2 regions of the Pseudoalteromonas sp. SG43-6 genome follow, and region 1 is predicted to be linked to the other one. Evidence: riboswitches for the same ligand, from Rfam matches in the RefSeq annotation. Region 1 holds a riboswitch; the other holds the start of a gene.
The links. Region 1 has a riboswitch for cobalamin ahead of H5201_RS19690 (ABC transporter ATP-binding protein). Riboswitches for the same ligand answer to the same signal wherever they lie in the genome.
Positions count from the first base shown of each region.

Region 2: it holds a riboswitch for cobalamin, as region 1 does, so the genes downstream of both, H5201_RS12955 (TonB-dependent receptor domain-containing protein) here and H5201_RS19690 (ABC transporter ATP-binding protein) in region 1, are expected to answer to the same signal.

Region 1 is NZ_JACJEZ010000062.1:102-8,436, forward strand. Features, by position in the region: rRNA gene rrf (5S ribosomal RNA) at 1-16, shown strand, start outside; rRNA gene rrf (5S ribosomal RNA) at 79-193, shown strand; gene H5201_RS19680 (FKBP-type peptidyl-prolyl cis-trans isomerase) at 587-1,015, shown strand; gene H5201_RS19685 (histidine phosphatase family protein) at 1,064-1,678, shown strand; cobalamin riboswitch at 1,719-1,844, shown strand; gene H5201_RS19690 (ABC transporter ATP-binding protein) at 1,930-2,766, shown strand; gene H5201_RS19695 (iron ABC transporter permease) at 2,753-3,748, shown strand; gene cobT (nicotinate-nucleotide--dimethylbenzimidazole phosphoribosyltransferase) at 3,753-4,817, shown strand; gene H5201_RS19705 (adenosylcobinamide-GDP ribazoletransferase) at 4,817-5,614, shown strand; gene cobU (bifunctional adenosylcobinamide kinase/adenosylcobinamide-phosphate guanylyltransferase) at 5,611-6,138, shown strand; gene H5201_RS19715 (cobyric acid synthase) at 6,138-7,640, shown strand; gene cobO (cob(I)yrinic acid a,c-diamide adenosyltransferase) at 7,624-8,223, shown strand; gene H5201_RS19725 (cobalamin-binding protein) at 8,223-8,335, shown strand, end outside.
Region 2 is NZ_JACJEZ010000027.1:45,543-53,877, forward strand. Features, by position in the region: gene thiI (tRNA uracil 4-sulfurtransferase ThiI) at 1-1,204, shown strand, start outside; gene H5201_RS12940 (ketopantoate reductase family protein) at 1,234-2,136, opposite strand; gene H5201_RS12945 (VanZ family protein) at 2,129-2,482, opposite strand; gene H5201_RS12950 (YajQ family cyclic di-GMP-binding protein) at 2,644-3,126, shown strand; cobalamin riboswitch at 3,300-3,478, shown strand; gene H5201_RS12955 (TonB-dependent receptor domain-containing protein) at 3,512-5,356, shown strand; gene msrA (peptide-methionine (S)-S-oxide reductase MsrA) at 5,445-5,981, opposite strand; gene H5201_RS12965 (efflux RND transporter permease subunit) at 6,131-8,335, opposite strand, start outside.

The DNA.
Region 1 (8,335 bases):
TAGGACATTGCCAGGCTCCAAATTTAGTCGAAGGACTTAAAACTTAATAATTAAAATAAGAAAATTGAAAAGAATTTTCTTGGTAACAATAGCGTTTTGGAACCACCTGACCCCATGCCGAACTCAGTAGTGAAACGAAACAGCGCCGATGATAGTGTAGCATTTGCTATGTGAAAGTAGGACATTGCCAGGATCTAATTAAAGAAAGCCCGACTAGCAATAGTCGGGCTTTTTTACGTTTGCAGGAAAGTGATTTAGCAGTGAGTTAGCAAGGATTATGTTGGCGGGCAAAGGCAGCGCCAATCATTGACTCTTATACGTATAATACCAATCGACTTAAATATTTAACCATTCTAGCGAGCTAAATAAAGCGCTAACTGCGTTATAAATTAACAACTACATGTTAAAATTTATGCCTTGCTATCACTCTATTTATCTGTCGCTATAAATGGTCAGTAACTTAACACGATTGGTATAAGATCATTTTATTGTTTTGAAAAACTCGCAAACTCACTATAAAACTTGCGTTTAGGCCTCTACCTATGCGATAAAATCATTATATTTATCATACAAATAGTGGGGCTTCATGGCACGTAAAAAAACAACTAAATCAAAAGGTTCATCAGGACTCAATCGTAAAAACAGTGAAAGCTTCATAGTTAAATTTAGTAATCATGCTGATACTCAACTGTGTGCTTCTGGTTTGATGTATAAAGTAATAGATGAGATCTCTGGTGAGCGAGTAACTGACACTGATACCGTGGTCATCAATCAGCGTATTATGCTTGCTGATGGCAGCGTAATAGCTGATAGTTATAAAGCTGGAATGCCTGAAGTATTTACCTTAGATGAGGCAATCGAAGGATTACGAGAAGGTATTTTATTGATGTCGGTTGGTTCTCGCTATGAATTTGTAATTCCTGCAGAGCTGGCGTGGGGACGCAAGGGGAATGGTGGAAAAATAGGAGCTAATGCCGTTCTACATTTTGATGTGCGCTTAATCCGTTTAGGATGACCATTATGCTATAGTTAAAAGTACTTTTCTTTAATGTAAGAGGGTTTTATGCCGCCATTTTCTAGTCGCGTTTACTTATTACGCCATGGCGAATTGATTGAGCAAGGAGTCTTGGCCGGACAGACAGATTTTTTACTCAGTGAACTTGGCCGTGCGCAATTACATCAAGCGTGCAGTGAGCTAACTAATATTGAGCTTGTACAAAGTTCGACTTTGAAACGTTGTAGCGAATTTGCCAGATCTTTTAGCCATGCCCAGCAAATACCACTTTTTCTGACCGATCAGCTCCGAGAGTTTAATTTTGGTGATTGGGATGGCTGTAAATATGATGATTTGTGGCAACAGACGGACTCTCCTAGTATTGGCGATTTCTGGCAAAGCCCTTGGCAAGTAACCCCCCCTCATGGCGAAAGTATGAGGGATTTTTATCAGCGAATAGCAACGTGGTGGCAAACGTTACTAATTGATATTGCAAGTAATCGTACCCAAGCACAATTAGTTTTAACGCATGCCGGAGTGATCAAGCAACTATTAGGTATTATTTGTCGGTTACCAAAAGAGTCGAATCAGCAAAACATATTTTCAATCGGTTATGGGAAGCTCATTTGTATTGATATTTACATAGATGATAGCGATAAAGCATGGCCAAGAATTGTGTTTTAAAATACTATTTTTAGCCGTCTAGAAAGATATTAATTGAAATATTTACTCACCCGCCCATAATAGAGCCTTATGTATTTTGGAATGGGGTGTAACTCCTCAACTGTTCCCGCAACTGTAAGTCGCAAGCGCGATAAGTCAGATACAAAATACGTTAATTTATTACCTATTGAGCGGGCTAACTCTTCTATTATCACCATGATCATAATGGTTTGTAGTGTATTGGGTTTAGCTATTGCTAGAGAGATAACACATTGCAAATACCAGCAGTAATTGATCCCCCTTTACTTGAAGTAGCTAATTTATCGTGGTCGGTGGCAAATACCGCCATTTTGCACGATATTAATTTTGCAATAAAACCAGGCCAGTTTATCGGTTTGTTAGGGCCTAATGGCGCAGGTAAATCAAGTTTATTGCGTTGTTTATACCGTTACACTAAACCAGTGTGCGGTGAGGTTATATTTGCAGGGAAAAATATTTGGCAGCTAAGTGCGGATGAATATGCCAAGCAGGTTGCTGTGGTGCTGCAAGAAACACCTTCGCAATTTAATCTATCGCTTTTTGATGTAGTGAGTCTTGGCCTTACGCCGCATAAAAGCTTATTTAGTTCGACAACTAAAAATGATCAACAAATTATTTTTCAGGCGATTGAGCAAGTTGGCTTGAGCCATCATTTACAGCAATCGTTTGATTCCCTTTCCGGTGGCGAGAAGCAACGCGCATTGATAGCACGTTCAATTGTACAAAGCCCTCAATTATTAATTATGGACGAGCCTACCAGCCACTTAGATATTAAATATCAAATTCAATTAATGGAGTTGGCTAAATCGCTAAATGTAACGGTATTAGCGTCGTTCCATGATCTTAATCTTGCAGCAAGTATGTGTGATGAACTACTGGTGATAAAGCAAGGTAAGTTAGTTGCAACGGGTAGCCCAGAATACGTCATCACGGAAGAAATGCTTAGCGAAGTATTTGGTGTCTGTGCCGAAGTCTCGGCGCATCCACAGAGTAAACAATTAAATAAGGTCATTCCGCGTATTACCTATTTTTACGGTTATCAAGGTGGTGGCGTTGATGCAAAAAAATAATTATTTTGCAGTCAGCGTGGCGTTATTCTTTGCCTTGTCGAGCATTTTTATAGCACTTAGCTTTGGTGCTGCGACCAGTAAATTCATTGATGTATACCACAGTATTATAGGTCAGGGAGATGACTCCTTTATAGCGCGGATCATATGGCAACTGCGAATGCCACGAACATTGTTGGCGTTTTTAGCTGGCTCTGGTTTAGCTATTGCTGGTTTAATTTTACAAACCGTAACCCGTAACCCGTTAGCCGATCCTTACTTGTTTGGTATTTCATCGGGAGCCTCATTTGGTGTGGTATGTTTTATGACACTAACAGGAGTCAGCGCGGGAATAACAATGTCGGCCGCGGCATTTGTTGGTAGTTTATTGACTATGTTATTACTGGTTTTTATTGCCGGACGAGCTGGTCGCGGACAAGTTGAAAGTATGCTCTTGGCTGGGGTCGCTTTATCCTTTTTATTCAGTGCCTTTACCAGCTTACTTTTGTATTTTAGTGATCCACAGGCGATCACGGCTATTTTATTTTGGACGCTAGGCAGCTTTGCTCGCGCACAATGGTCAACGTTATGGTTACCCGCTTTAGTTATTATTAGTTGCACCGGGCTGATGATGGGTTTTCGTCGGCAACTAAATGCAATGTTACTAGGTGATGAAAGTGCTGCAACTTTAGGAATACCGGTACAGCGGTTTCGGTTATTAATGTTGGTATTGAGCTCATTGATCACTGCAGTGTTAGTGGCGATGTGTGGTGGTATTGGTTTTGTTGGTTTGATGATCCCGCATATAGTACGGTTTTTTGTGTCGCAAGGCACTATTACTGGTTTGATCATGACGGCTTTAGTTGGCGGTATATTTATGGTGTGGGTTGATGTGCTATCGCGTGTTTTACTTGCAAATCAAGAATTGCCAATCGGTGTTATTACTTCTGCAATAGGCAGTATTTTCTTTTTATCGTTACTTTATTTTCGCAAGCGAGAGAGTTAGTCAGATGTTTAATATACCTACAGTAACTAATCAATTTGGTCACCTCATCATTGATAAGATTAACCAAAAAACTAAACCGCTTGGTGCACTTGGACAGTTAGAACAATGTGCAATACAACTGGTTACTTTGTTTAGTCAAAAAGTGGCAAGCGAAGATGCTTTTAAAACCTTTGCACCTACAATCAAGAAGCCTACTTTGCTGGTATTTGCAGGAGATCATGGTGTTGCTGCACAAGGGGTATCGATAGCGCCCAGTGATGTCACTTCACAAATGGTAGCTAATTTTGTCAGCGGTGGTGCCGCTATTAATGTCTTTTGCCAACAGTTAGGTTGGCAATTAGAAGTGATTGATTGTGGTATTTTGCATCCAGTCACAGCGCCAAGTGTCCATAATTGCCGTCTAGGAAGTATAACAAAGCCACTTAATACAGACATGGCAATGAATACCGCGCAGGTACAGCAAGGCTTTAATAATGCTAAACAGCTGGTGCAGCAGCTCAGTCATAGTGGTTGTAATACAATTGCCTTTGGCGAAATGGGCATAGGTAATACCACCAGTGCAGCAGCGATTATGGCAGCTATGCTGAATTTACCTGCACAGCAGTGTGTTGGCAAAGGCACGGGTGTTAGTGATGATATTGTTACGCGTAAAATAACAGTTGTAGAGCAAGCGCTGGTATTGCATCAGTTACATTTAGCAGATCCTATTTCACTACTTGCAGCGTTAGGTGGCTTTGAAATTGTGCATATTACGGGAGCTATGTTGGCTGCGGCTGAGCAAGGCATGGCTGTAGTAGTTGATGGCTTTATTTGTAGTGCTGCGGCAATGGCCGCAATTAATATTAACCCAGCAGTGAAAGATTATTTAATTTTTGCACATTGCTCAAATGAGCAAGGCCATCGACTGATGTTAAACGCACTCGATGTTAAGCCACTGCTGCAACTTGATTTACGCTTGGGTGAAGGCACTGGCGCTGCGTTAAGTTTACCATTATTGCAAGCCGCACTTGGTTTTTATAATCAGATGGCTAGTTTTGCTGATGCTGGTGTTGAGCAGGTTGTCAGTTAATGCCTAACCTAGAGGCAAATAAAGTAACGCAATGGCAGTTACTGTTATTAGCAATTAGCTTTTTAACCCGGCTACCGGTGCAGTTGCGCTTTAATGTAAGCGGTGCTCATTTAAATCAAGCAAGTCGCTATTTTGCTTTAGTGGGTTTACTGCTTGGTGGATTATTAGCACTCAGCTACGGCATTTTTCAATTACTGTTACCAGCATCAATAAGTGTATTACTAATGATGGCGGTCGGGTTGTTATTAACAGGCGCATTTCATGAAGATGGCTGGGCCGATGTATGGGATGGTTTTGGCGGTGGTTGGCAGGTGTCGCAAAAGCTTGCCATTATGAAAGACAGTCGTCTTGGTACTTATGGTGCAGCGGCATTATTTATTATGCTGCTGGTTAAATTTCAAAGCCTACTCTTTCTTAGTGAGTCATTGATTACTGTATTGAGTGCAATTGTTATCGGGCAATGTGTAAGCCGAGTAGTGGCAACCAGTTTAATTATGGGGATGGAGTATGTAAGTGAGGATGCGACTTCAAAAGTAAAGCCGCTTGCTATGCACCTATCGGTCACTAGTTTAGTTATGTTACTTGTAACCGCCGCTACTTTACTGGTTAGCTTGATTGCTGTTGGTGTATTGTTATGGCAAACCGTATTCATTCTTATCGCAGTATTACTGATCCTAAGAGTCATTTTGATCCGCTGGTTTAAACAGCAGTTAGGTGGTTACACTGGCGATTGTTTAGGTGCGGCGCAGCAGCTAAGTGAAATTGCCATTTACTTGACTTTCGTGAGTGTATTATGAACGCTAACCACACATTTATTTTAGGCGGCGCACGCAGTGGAAAAAGCCGCTTTGCTGAACAGCTTGCACAGCAAAGCAATAAAAGCGTTATTTACCTCGCAACGGCGCAAGCCCACGATACTGAAATGCAAGATCGTATAGTCCATCATCAACAACAGCGCCCTGTCGATTGGCCGTTAGTTGAGGAGCCAATTGCATTGGCTGAAGCGTTACAAACACATAGCAGCAAAGATAACTGTATTTTAGTTGATTGCTTAACCTTATGGTTAAGTAACTGTTTATGTCACGCCACAAGTGATTGTTGGGATGAACAGAAATCAGCACTACTAAATACCCTTGAAAATTTACCGGGGCAAGTGATTTTTGTCAGTAACGAAGTTGGCCACGGTATTGTGCCTCTGGGCGAGCTAAGCCGCCGGTTTGTAGATGAATCAGGCTGGTTACATCAAGCCATTGCCGCAAAAGCTGCGCGAGTTGAATTTATAATGGCAGGTCTTGCCTTAACACTGAAAGGGCAGTCATGATGAAAACATTAATGGTACAAGGTACGACTTCTGATGCAGGGAAAAGTACTTTAGTTGCAGCATTGTGCCGGGTATTTGTTGAACGCGGGATCAAAGTTGCTCCATTCAAACCGCAAAATATGGCCTTAAACAGCGCTGTAACAGAAGATGGCGGCGAAATAGGTCGTGCGCAAGCACTTCAGGCGATTGCAGCTAAAGTGGCGCCACGGGTTGATTTTAACCCCATTTTACTCAAGCCCAATAGTGATACTGGCGCTCAAGTGATAATTCACGGTAAAGCCATTAGTAATATGGAAGCAGGTGCTTATCATGATTATAAAAAAGTCGCGATGGATGCGGTACTGGCTTCGCAACAGCGTTTAAGCGAAGAGTTTGAGCTACTGGTAGTTGAAGGGGCGGGCAGCCCGGCTGAAATTAATCTACGTGCGGGTGATATTGCTAATATGGGTTACGCCGAAGCGGTTGATTGCCCCGTGATCATTATTGCAGATATAGATAAAGGCGGTGTGTTTGCGCATTTGGTCGGTACTCTTGCGCTATTAAGCGAGTCAGAACAAGCCCGAGTAAAAGGCTTTGTGATCAACCGTTTTCGTGGCGATATAGGCTTATTGCAAGGTGGCCTTGATTGGCTTGAAGAGTACACCGGTAAACCAGTTTTAGGGGTGTTGCCGTATTTACATGATCTCGCCCTCGATGCTGAAGACGCGGTAGCGATAGATAATCAAGTAAGCCAAGCAAAAATAAAAATCGCAGTATTGCTACTTCCTCATATTAGTAACCACACTGATTTTGATGCGCTGCGTTTAAACCCGCAAATTGACATTAATTACATTCGCCATACTCAAGCAATTCCACACGTTGATCTGATCATCATTCCTGGCAGTAAAAATGTTATTAATGATTTAGCCTTTTTAAACAATGAAGGCTGGGGCGAGCAGATTCAGCGTCACTTGCGTTATGGCGGTAAGTTATTAGGTATTTGCGGAGGTTTGCAAATGCTCGGCACAGATATTTATGACCCTGAGGGTGTGGAATCAAGTAAAACACACTGTAAAGCTTTAGGGCTCGCTGATTTTGCCACTCATTTAGGGCAGCATAAAGTACTAACTCAAGCTGCCGGTGTGATCCATCTTGGCGGTCAACAAGCAAAAGTCGCAGGCTATGAAATACACGCCGGTTGTAGCGCAGGCCCAGCATTTAAAAAGCCTTTTTTACAATTTACTCAGCATCCACAGCATGTTGTGCAAGATGGTTTTATATCAGATGATGATTGTATAGCAGGTACTTACTTACATGGCTTATTTGATAGCAGTGCAGCTACGCAACTAATACTGGATTGGGTGTTGCCAAATAGTGGTATTACCCAATTAATAGATATAGACACACATCGCGAGCAGCAATTAACGCGCTTAGCCACGATGTGTAAAGAATATTTAGATTTAGAGAAAATAACGCAAATTTACCAAAACTGGGAAGGAGTTAATCATGAGCGACACACATAACGACAAGCACCAACAACGCCAACAAAAAGTAAAAGATAAAGTTGATGAGCGTATAGCCGCAGCACAAACTGAGAAAGGCGTTTTTCAGGTGATCACTGGTAATGGTAAAGGTAAATCAACCTCAGGGTTTGGCACGGTAACACGTTGTGTAGGCCATGGCATGAAAGCTGCTGTGTGCCAGTTTATTAAAGGTACTTGGCCGTGTGGTGAGCGTAATGTATTGCAAGGCGCAGGGGTTGAATTTGCCATTATGAACACAGGTTTTACCTGGGAGACGCAAAATAAAGAATCAGATACCGCAGCGGCGCAAGCGACTTGGCAAGAAGCAAAACGTATGTTGGCTGACGAATCAATTAATTTAGTATTACTTGATGAAATTACTTATATGATCACCTACGGCTACATTGATTTAGACGAAGCACTCGAAGTGATCGCTAATCGTCCGCCAATGCAATCTTTAATTATTACTGGCCGTGGTGCGCACCGCAAGTTAACTGACTTAGCTGATACTGTTAGTGAAGTGCGCAATGTTAAGCATGCATTTGATGCTGGTGTTAAAGCGCAAATAGGATTTGATTATTAATGGCTACGCTTAGGCTTGTACTCGTTTTATCGCTGGCTCTGTGCTGCTTTAAGCTCGTGGCTGATCCTAACAAGCAGCAATTAAGAATTATCGCCTTGGCCCCGCATATTGT
Region 2 (8,335 bases), on a different contig from region 1:
TAACTACGAAAACCTGCACGATATTTACGAAAAAGCGTTAGATATGGTTGGCCACACCGTCGTGGGCAAAACATTCTGTGTACGTTGTAAGCGCCAAGGTAAGCATGATTTCACCTCTACCGATGTAGAGCGTTATGTGGGTGGTGGTTTAAATCAGCACGTCGATGGTGCCAGCGTAAGACTGAAAAATCCTGAAGTAACTATTCGTCTTGAAATTAAAGATGATAAAGCTTACGTCGTAACGCACACCCATCATGGTATGGCCGGTTTCCCATTACCAACGCAAGAAGATGTCTTGTCGTTAATGTCAGGTGGATTTGACTCGGGCGTTGCTAGTTATCAAATGATCCGTAAAGGCGCTCGTACCCACTTTTTGTTCTTTAATCTAGGTGGTGCGGCCCACGAAATCGGCGTTAAACAAGCCAGCTATTATATTTGGAAGCAGTTTAGCTCAACCCATAAAGTTAAATTTATCAGTGTTGACTTTGACCCCGTTGTTGCCGAAATTTTAGAAAATGTTGAAAACAGTCAAATGGGTGTAGTCCTCAAACGTATGATGATGCGTGCAGGCAGCCAAATAGCTGAAAAAATGGGGATTCAAGCGCTCGTTACCGGTGAGAGTCTAGGCCAAGTTTCAAGTCAAACATTAGCCAACTTAAGTGTGATTGACCGTGTTACCGAAACGCTTATATTACGCCCGCTGATCCAACACGACAAACAAGAAATTATAAACATCGCTCGTAAAATTGGCACCGCAGAAATGGCCGAAACTATGCCGGAATACTGTGGTGTGATTTCTAAAAAGCCTACAGTTAAAGCTAAAATTGCCGTAGTAGAAGCTGAAGAGCAAAAGTTTGATTTTGATGTGCTCAATACTGTTATTGAAAACGCACGTATTATGGATATTCGTGACATTGACGTTGAAGCTAAACAAGAGCTAAAAGAGGCCGAGTCAGTTTCTGATTTACCAGCTGATGCAGTTGTTGTTGATATTCGCTCGCCGGAAGAAGAAGATGCAGCACCGCTTGAAATTGATGGGATAGAAGTTGTGCATTTGCCATTTTTCCGCTTAGCGACCAAATTTGCAGACCTACCGCAAGACAAAGACTACTACTTATATTGCACTAAAGGTGTAATGAGTCAGCTACAGGCGCTTATTTTACATGAAAATGGCTTTGCCAATGTTAAAGTTTATCGCCCGTAAGGTTGATAGTTATTAATAACAAGCGCGAGTTAAATCGCGCTTTTTTTATGTCTGATAGCATCGAGTAAAGATTGATTGTGAGGGGTATTAATACCGAGTTGATTACCTTTTTGGCAAATATAACCGCACATCGCGTCAATTTCTGTGATGCGATTATGGGCGATATCTTGATGCATTGATGAGTAATTGTTTTTGGTATCACTCATCACTTGATAGGCGTTCGCTAATGCTTCAGCAAGTCGCATATTAATACCTAGTTTATTTGCTACGGTACACGCTTCGTTTAAGATATTTAAAATTATGCCACTAAACTGCGGTGCAGTCAGTGCGCCATTTTTCACATTGTGCAGCGCACTGAGTGGATTAATGGCTATATTAACGAGTAATTTTTCAAAGCGTAATTGTTGTATATTATTTGTGGTTGTTAATTCAGGAATAGCGTTTAGTAGATTTTTAACTTCAGCGAGTTGTGTTTTTGCTTGCTGGTTACAATCACCTAAAATGCTGCTCCCGATACCAGTATGCAACACACTAAAAGGTGTATCTTTGTAGCCCGCTAAACGTGTTGTTAAAAAATATAGTCCTTGTTGTTTTGTAAGTTCGCTATTTATTTCATCTACATTACCCATGCCATTGTGAGATAAAATCAATTGGCATTGAGCGCTTAAAAAAGGCTTTAGTTGCCTAAATGCGGTGGCAACTTGATATGCTTTAACAGTAAAAATAATAACATCGACTTGGCCGTGCTCGGATAATTGAGTCAGGTTTGTCAGTTGGCAATTAATTGTTTGTTTTGGCGCGTTTGCTTGTTGATAAAAACGAGGTTCGTCAATAGCATGCTTGGTAAGTAGGGTGACCCTGTGCTGTTGACTCAAATAATGGCTATAGAGCAGCCCAATGGCACCATCGCCAACGACGAATATATTAGCCATTTTGATTCTTTTTAAAACGAGAATAAATACCGAACAACAAAAAGAAACTAGCAGCCCCAGAAAAGTCAGCAACAACATCAGCAACAGAGGCGCTACGATAAGGGATTGTGCTTTGCATTAGCTCAATAGCAATGCCATAAAATGCTAATAACACGAGGTGAACGAATACAGGTAGCTTGAATGCTCTGACCATGACGGCTGCCAGAACAAAGAAAATAGTAAAATGTACTAACTTATCTAGGTGAGGCAGTGACGATACCCCAACGCCCCTAAAATCGCGGGCAAACAAAAAGGTAAATACCAGAATACTGATTAAAAATAGGGTTTGATAAACACGCCGAGTCACGAAAAATCCTAAATCGTTTAAAAATAGAGCCGTAGTATATCAAACAAATTTCGTATCGCAGCTGAACAAAGCATAGAAAAGTGTAAAGATTTATAAAATTTATATAGTATAATTATCGACAATATAAATTTGAATTAAAAATATCTTGCTAGGAGAGACTTATGCCTTCATTTGACATTGTTTCGGAAGTCGAAATGAACGAAGCAAAAAATGCTGTTGATAATGCCAACCGTGAGCTAGAAACTCGCTTTGATTTTAGAGGCGTTGATGCGTCAATAGAGCTTAATGATAAAACCATTAAACTAAAAGCAGAAGCTGATTCACAGGTTATGCAGTTGTTTGATATTTTAGCGAGCAAAATATCAAAACGCGGTATGGACGTATCAAGTTTAGAGCTGCAAGATATTTCACGTGCGGGAAAAAATGTTTACCGTAATGTTGCGCTAAAGCAAGGTATCGAAAAAGATATGGCTAAAAAAGTAGTTAAAGCCATTAAAGACTCTAAAGTGAAAGTACAAGCCGCGATCCAAGGCGAAGAAGTACGTGTAACGGGCAAAAAACGTGATGACCTACAAGAAGCCATGCAAGTAGTACGCAGTGCTGATTTAGGGCAACCATTTCAGTTTAAAAACTTTAGAGATTAGAAAGCTAGGAGCTAGGTTTCTAGGTGCTAGAAAAAGCCAAATTGCAGCAATGTAGTTTGGCTTTTTTAGTTTAGAACTTATGATTATTCCTAGAACCTAGAGTATTTAGATGTATAGCCGTCCATTGACTTTTGTGCTTAAAATAATCACAATAGCGGCCTATTTTCAAGGTGCTTGTGGTTACTTTCCAAGGTTGTTGATTAAGTACGGCAAGATAATCGGGAAGTTGGTGGCGTTTATAGGATATAAACGAAGTCCAACACTGCCCCCGCAACGGTGATACATACTTTTAGCTAAATTTATTAGCGAGTTATGTTAAGTCCGGAGACCGGCCTTGAAGCCAATTTACTATCACTTGTGCGGTGGGCGCGGGTCAGGGGATATCATGTTAAACAAATCTACTCTAGGCGTAGCAATTGCCGCTGCGTTGTCTTTTTCTGTGTCTGCAGAGCAATCAATTGAACGCCTGACGGTTACCGCTAATAAATTTGAGCAATCAATTACTGATGTACTTGCCAGTGTAACTGTTATTGAGCGCAGTGATATTGAAACAAGTAATGTCCGTGATTTACCGAGTTTACTAGCAACCCAAGTTGGTTTTCAAATAAATTCCAATGGTGGCTTTGGACAAAGTTCTGGCGTGTCACTTCGCGGTTCAAGCTCGCGACATACACTTATTTTGATTGATGGCGTACGTACGGGCTCTGCAACCCTTGGTTATAAATCAATTAGTAATATTCCTCTTAATTCAATAGAGCGCATTGAAATTGTTAAAGGCTCTCGTGCTGCAGTTTATGGGTCTGACGCGCTCGCTGGTGTGATCAATATTATTACTCGTACAAAGGAATCCGTCAGCCTAGATGCAACATTTGGTACTGATGCTTATCAAAATTATCAAGTTGCAGGTACAACGGTAGTTGATGCTGTTAAAGCGTCGTTTAATGCTGGGTTTGAAAAAACGGATGGCTTTGACGTATTGCAAGGCGTAGCGCCGGATGAAGATGGTTATGAGAACAAAAATTTAGGATTTAATATTTACTATGCAGATGAGCTGTTAGGTGAGCTTAAAGCGCTGGGTCAATACAGTGAAGGTAATGCACAATACGACAATGCTTTCTCGCCTATTGATAGTATCGTAGAAAATAATGAATTTGAAAATTATCAGCTAGGGCTGGGTTGGGATAAATCCTTTACCGATCATAAGCACTCAATTAATGTTGCTATTGCAACCGATGATTCTGACAACAAAGGCTATGATTACACTGGTGCGATTGTTACTAATAGTTATAAAACAAAACGTAAACAATTTGATTACCACGGCAGTTATAATGCAAGCCAAGTTTTAACCGTTAATGGCGGGCTTAATTGGTATAAAGATGAAATATATACCAATGGTAAGGCTTATCTAGCGGATAGCAAAGTAGCTAAAGCTGCATTTCTTGGGGGCTATTTTGATGACAATAAAGTCATTGCAAATTTAGCATTGCGTTTAGATGATGATGAGCAGTTTGGTAATGAAACAACTTACGCCGCAGCTGTTGGTTATCACTTAAATAAGCGTGCAACACTTAGATTGAGCCAAAGCACGGGCTTTAAAGCGCCAACATTTAATGATCTTTATTTTCCTGACCCTTTATCTCCAGGTAATCCAAATTTAGCACCAGAGACATCAACTAACCAAGAGTTAGGTTTGAGTTTAGACTTTTCTCAGGCAAAGCTTGATATATCAATATTCAGAAATAATATTGAAAACCTAATTGCATGGGCACCTAATGCAGCTGGTAAATGGCAGCCAGAAAATATAAATGAAGCACGCCATGAGGGTGTTGAGTTTAGCTTTGCCAATAAAGTACTTGGTTTTGATAATCAGTTTAATTTTACTTATTTAAATGCTGAAAATACCGAAACGGGTGTAGCACAAACTTATGTTTCACCACGTACTGTGAACTGGTCTGTTGCGAAGCAGTGGGGCGATTTTGATGCCGGTTTTGATATGCAGTACCGTAGTGATCGTCAAGGTAAAGTAACAGAGCTTAGTTCTTATACGTTATGGAACTTAACTGCAAATTATCAATTTAACAGTGCGCTTTCATTTTCTGCTCGTGTTGAAAACTTATTTGATAAGCAATACAACGCGGTTGACTCAAGTATGGATTATGCAACTGGCGAAGTGTTTTACTACAATACAGTTGACCGTCGCTTCTTTGTTGGCGCCAGCTACCAGTTCTGATCTCGTTCTAGCTTAAATAAAAAAGCCCGACACCTTTGTTTGTCGGGCTTTTTTATATTTAGATGAAAATGCTTATTTAGCACTTTGCTTAGTTTACTAAAAACTGTTTATAGTCTTTTTCAAACTTTTTCAGCTTTGGTGCTATCAATAAACTGCAATAGCGTTGCTCAGGGTTTTCGTTGTAGTAGTCTTGGTGATACTGCTCTGCAGGGTAGTAAGTGGTTGCAGGGCTAACTTCAGTGACGATATCTTCGCGTATTTGGCTTTGTAATTTTGCAATATATTGATTAGTTTGCGCTTGCTGCTCGCTATCATGATAATAAATCACACTTCGATATTGGGTACCTATATCATTACCTTGGCGGTTTAGCTGAGTGGCATCATGCAGGGTAAAAAACATCGCCAGTAAGGTTTCATAGCTTATCAGGTTACTGTCAAACTTAATCTGTACAACCTCTGCGTGGCCGGTGAGGCCAGTGCAAATTTGTTTATACGTAGGCTCAGTTGTTTCGCCGCCAGTATAGCCAGAGCTTACTTGTAAAACGCCTTTCACGCGCCTAAACGCGGCATCAATACACCAAAAGCAGCCACCACCAAATGTTGCTGTTTCATTTGTTATACTCATTAGTTGTTCCTTAAAGCTATTAAATTACACGGATGATCTAGCGTATCAGAAGAACGAGCAAGGTGGTTTATTATTTCATTTAATTACAGCAGGGAAGTGTGTGGAAGTGAAAAGTAGCGTTGCTATGGGTTTGCAACGCTACGATGAGATTAAAGCTCTTTTAGCGGCCTTTCAGCTTCTTGTTGGTTGAGCTTTTGTTGTAAAAACTCAGGAGACTGAGTATTGCGAGCCAGCGCATAGTACGCCGCAGGAACAACAAATAGCGTAAGTATGGTTGCTACAATAACGCCAGTAAACACCACTACACCAATTACCATACGGCTCTCTGCACCAGGGCCTGAGGCTAGCACTAATGGCACCGCACTCATTACCGTAGTCAAAGAGGTCATAATAATTGGTCGCAATCTTTGGGTTGCGGCTTGTAAAATAGCTTCACTAAACTCTACGCCTTTATCGCGCAATTGATTGGTAAATTCGACAATCAATATACCGTTCTTAGCACTAAGACCAATCAGCATTACAATGCCTATTTGGCTGTAAATGTTTATGGTTAGTCCTGCAACCCATAAACCAAACATTGCGCCCATCAAACCCAGTGGCACAGTGAGCATGATCACAAAGGGGTGCATAAAGCTTTCAAACTGAGCGGCTAAAACTAAGAAGGTAACAGTAAGCGCTAGAATGAAAACATACGTCATCGCTGAGGCACCTTCATAATATAATTGCGATTCACCTTTATAATCAATGGCGCCATCAATTTCGTTTTCTTCCATTGCCACTTTATTTAAAAAGTTAAGCGCTTCTTCAAGGGTATAACCATCGGCGAGGTTAGCGCTCAAAGTAATAGCACGCATTCGGTTGTAACGATTTAGCCTTGATGCAGTGGCTTCTTCTTTCAAGCTAATTAAGCTATCTAGAGGAACCAGTTCATCACTGCGTGATTTTAAGTAAATATTTGATATATCAGTAGGATCAGCAAAGTCAGCTTTGGTGCCTTTTAAGATCACATCGTATTCTTCACCACGGTCAATAAAGGTGGTAACACGGCGTTGGCCTAACATGGTTTCAAGGGTGCGGCCAACATCCGAAACTGAAATCCCTAAATCCGCCGCTTTGTTTTTATCGATACTGATCAAAAACTGCGGGAAGGTTTCTTTGTAGTCATGGTCAATACGCACCAGTCCTGGGTTTTTCTCTGCACGTTCAATGATCCGGTCTCGCCAATCAGCTAATTGTGCATAATCATTACCTTGCAGGACAAACTCAATGGGCCGTGATGAGCCACCGCCACCAATACCACGGCGCATAATAGCAAAAGCGCGCACATCGGTGACTTCAGTCATTTTTGCACTGATCTCATCCATTACTTCCCAAGTTGAACGTTTACGTTCATCCCAGTCAGCCATACCAACAATTGCTACACCACCGCTGCCACCCCAGCCAGGTACGCGCACCAGCACTCGGCTTAGTTCGCCCGCTTCGGAATAAGGCATTAAACGTTCTTCAATTTTTGCCATGTTGGCGGCGTTATTTTCATAACTTGCCCCTTCAGGGCCACTCATCATGATAAAGAAAGTACCACGGTCTTCTTTTGGCGTAAGTTCTGAAGGAATTTGTTGGAACAGTAAATAACTAACAAAACCAGCCAGCAGTAGGGTGATTGTTAAACCACCTGAACGCGTCATATTTGAGCGTAAAGAGTTTTTATAACTTTGCTCAATCTTACTAAAGATACGGTCCATCCATTGGCTGAATTTACTCTCTTTTGAGGATGGTTTGAGTACTAATGAACACAACGCTGGCGAGAGTGTTAATGCGGTAATGCTTGAGAAGAATACCGCAGCGCTGACGGCCATCGCAAACTCGGTAAATAATGCGCCGATACGGCCATCCATAAATACCAAAGGCACAAACACCGAGATCAGCACTAAGGTGGTGGCTATAATTGCAAAACCAACCTCACGGGCGCCACGATAGGCAGCTAGTAGAGCCGGTTCGCCCAGTTCGATACGCCGGTGAATGTTTTCTAGCATTACAATCGCGTCATCAACAACCAAGCCAATTGCTAGCACCAGCGCCAGTAGTGTCAATAAGTTAATTGAATAACCCATCGCCAGTAAGAACATAAAGCTACCAACCAACGCAACAGGGACTGTTACCGCTGGGATCAAGGTAGCGCGAATGTTCCCTAAAAATAAGAAGATAATTAATACCACCAAAGCCATTGAAATAGCCAAGGTACTGTAAACCTCGTTAATCGATTCTTTAATAAATATTGACGAGTCATAGCTGTCTTGAATAGTTGTGCCTTCTGGCAGATTACGTTTGATTTTTTCAAGTTCAGCACGAGCATT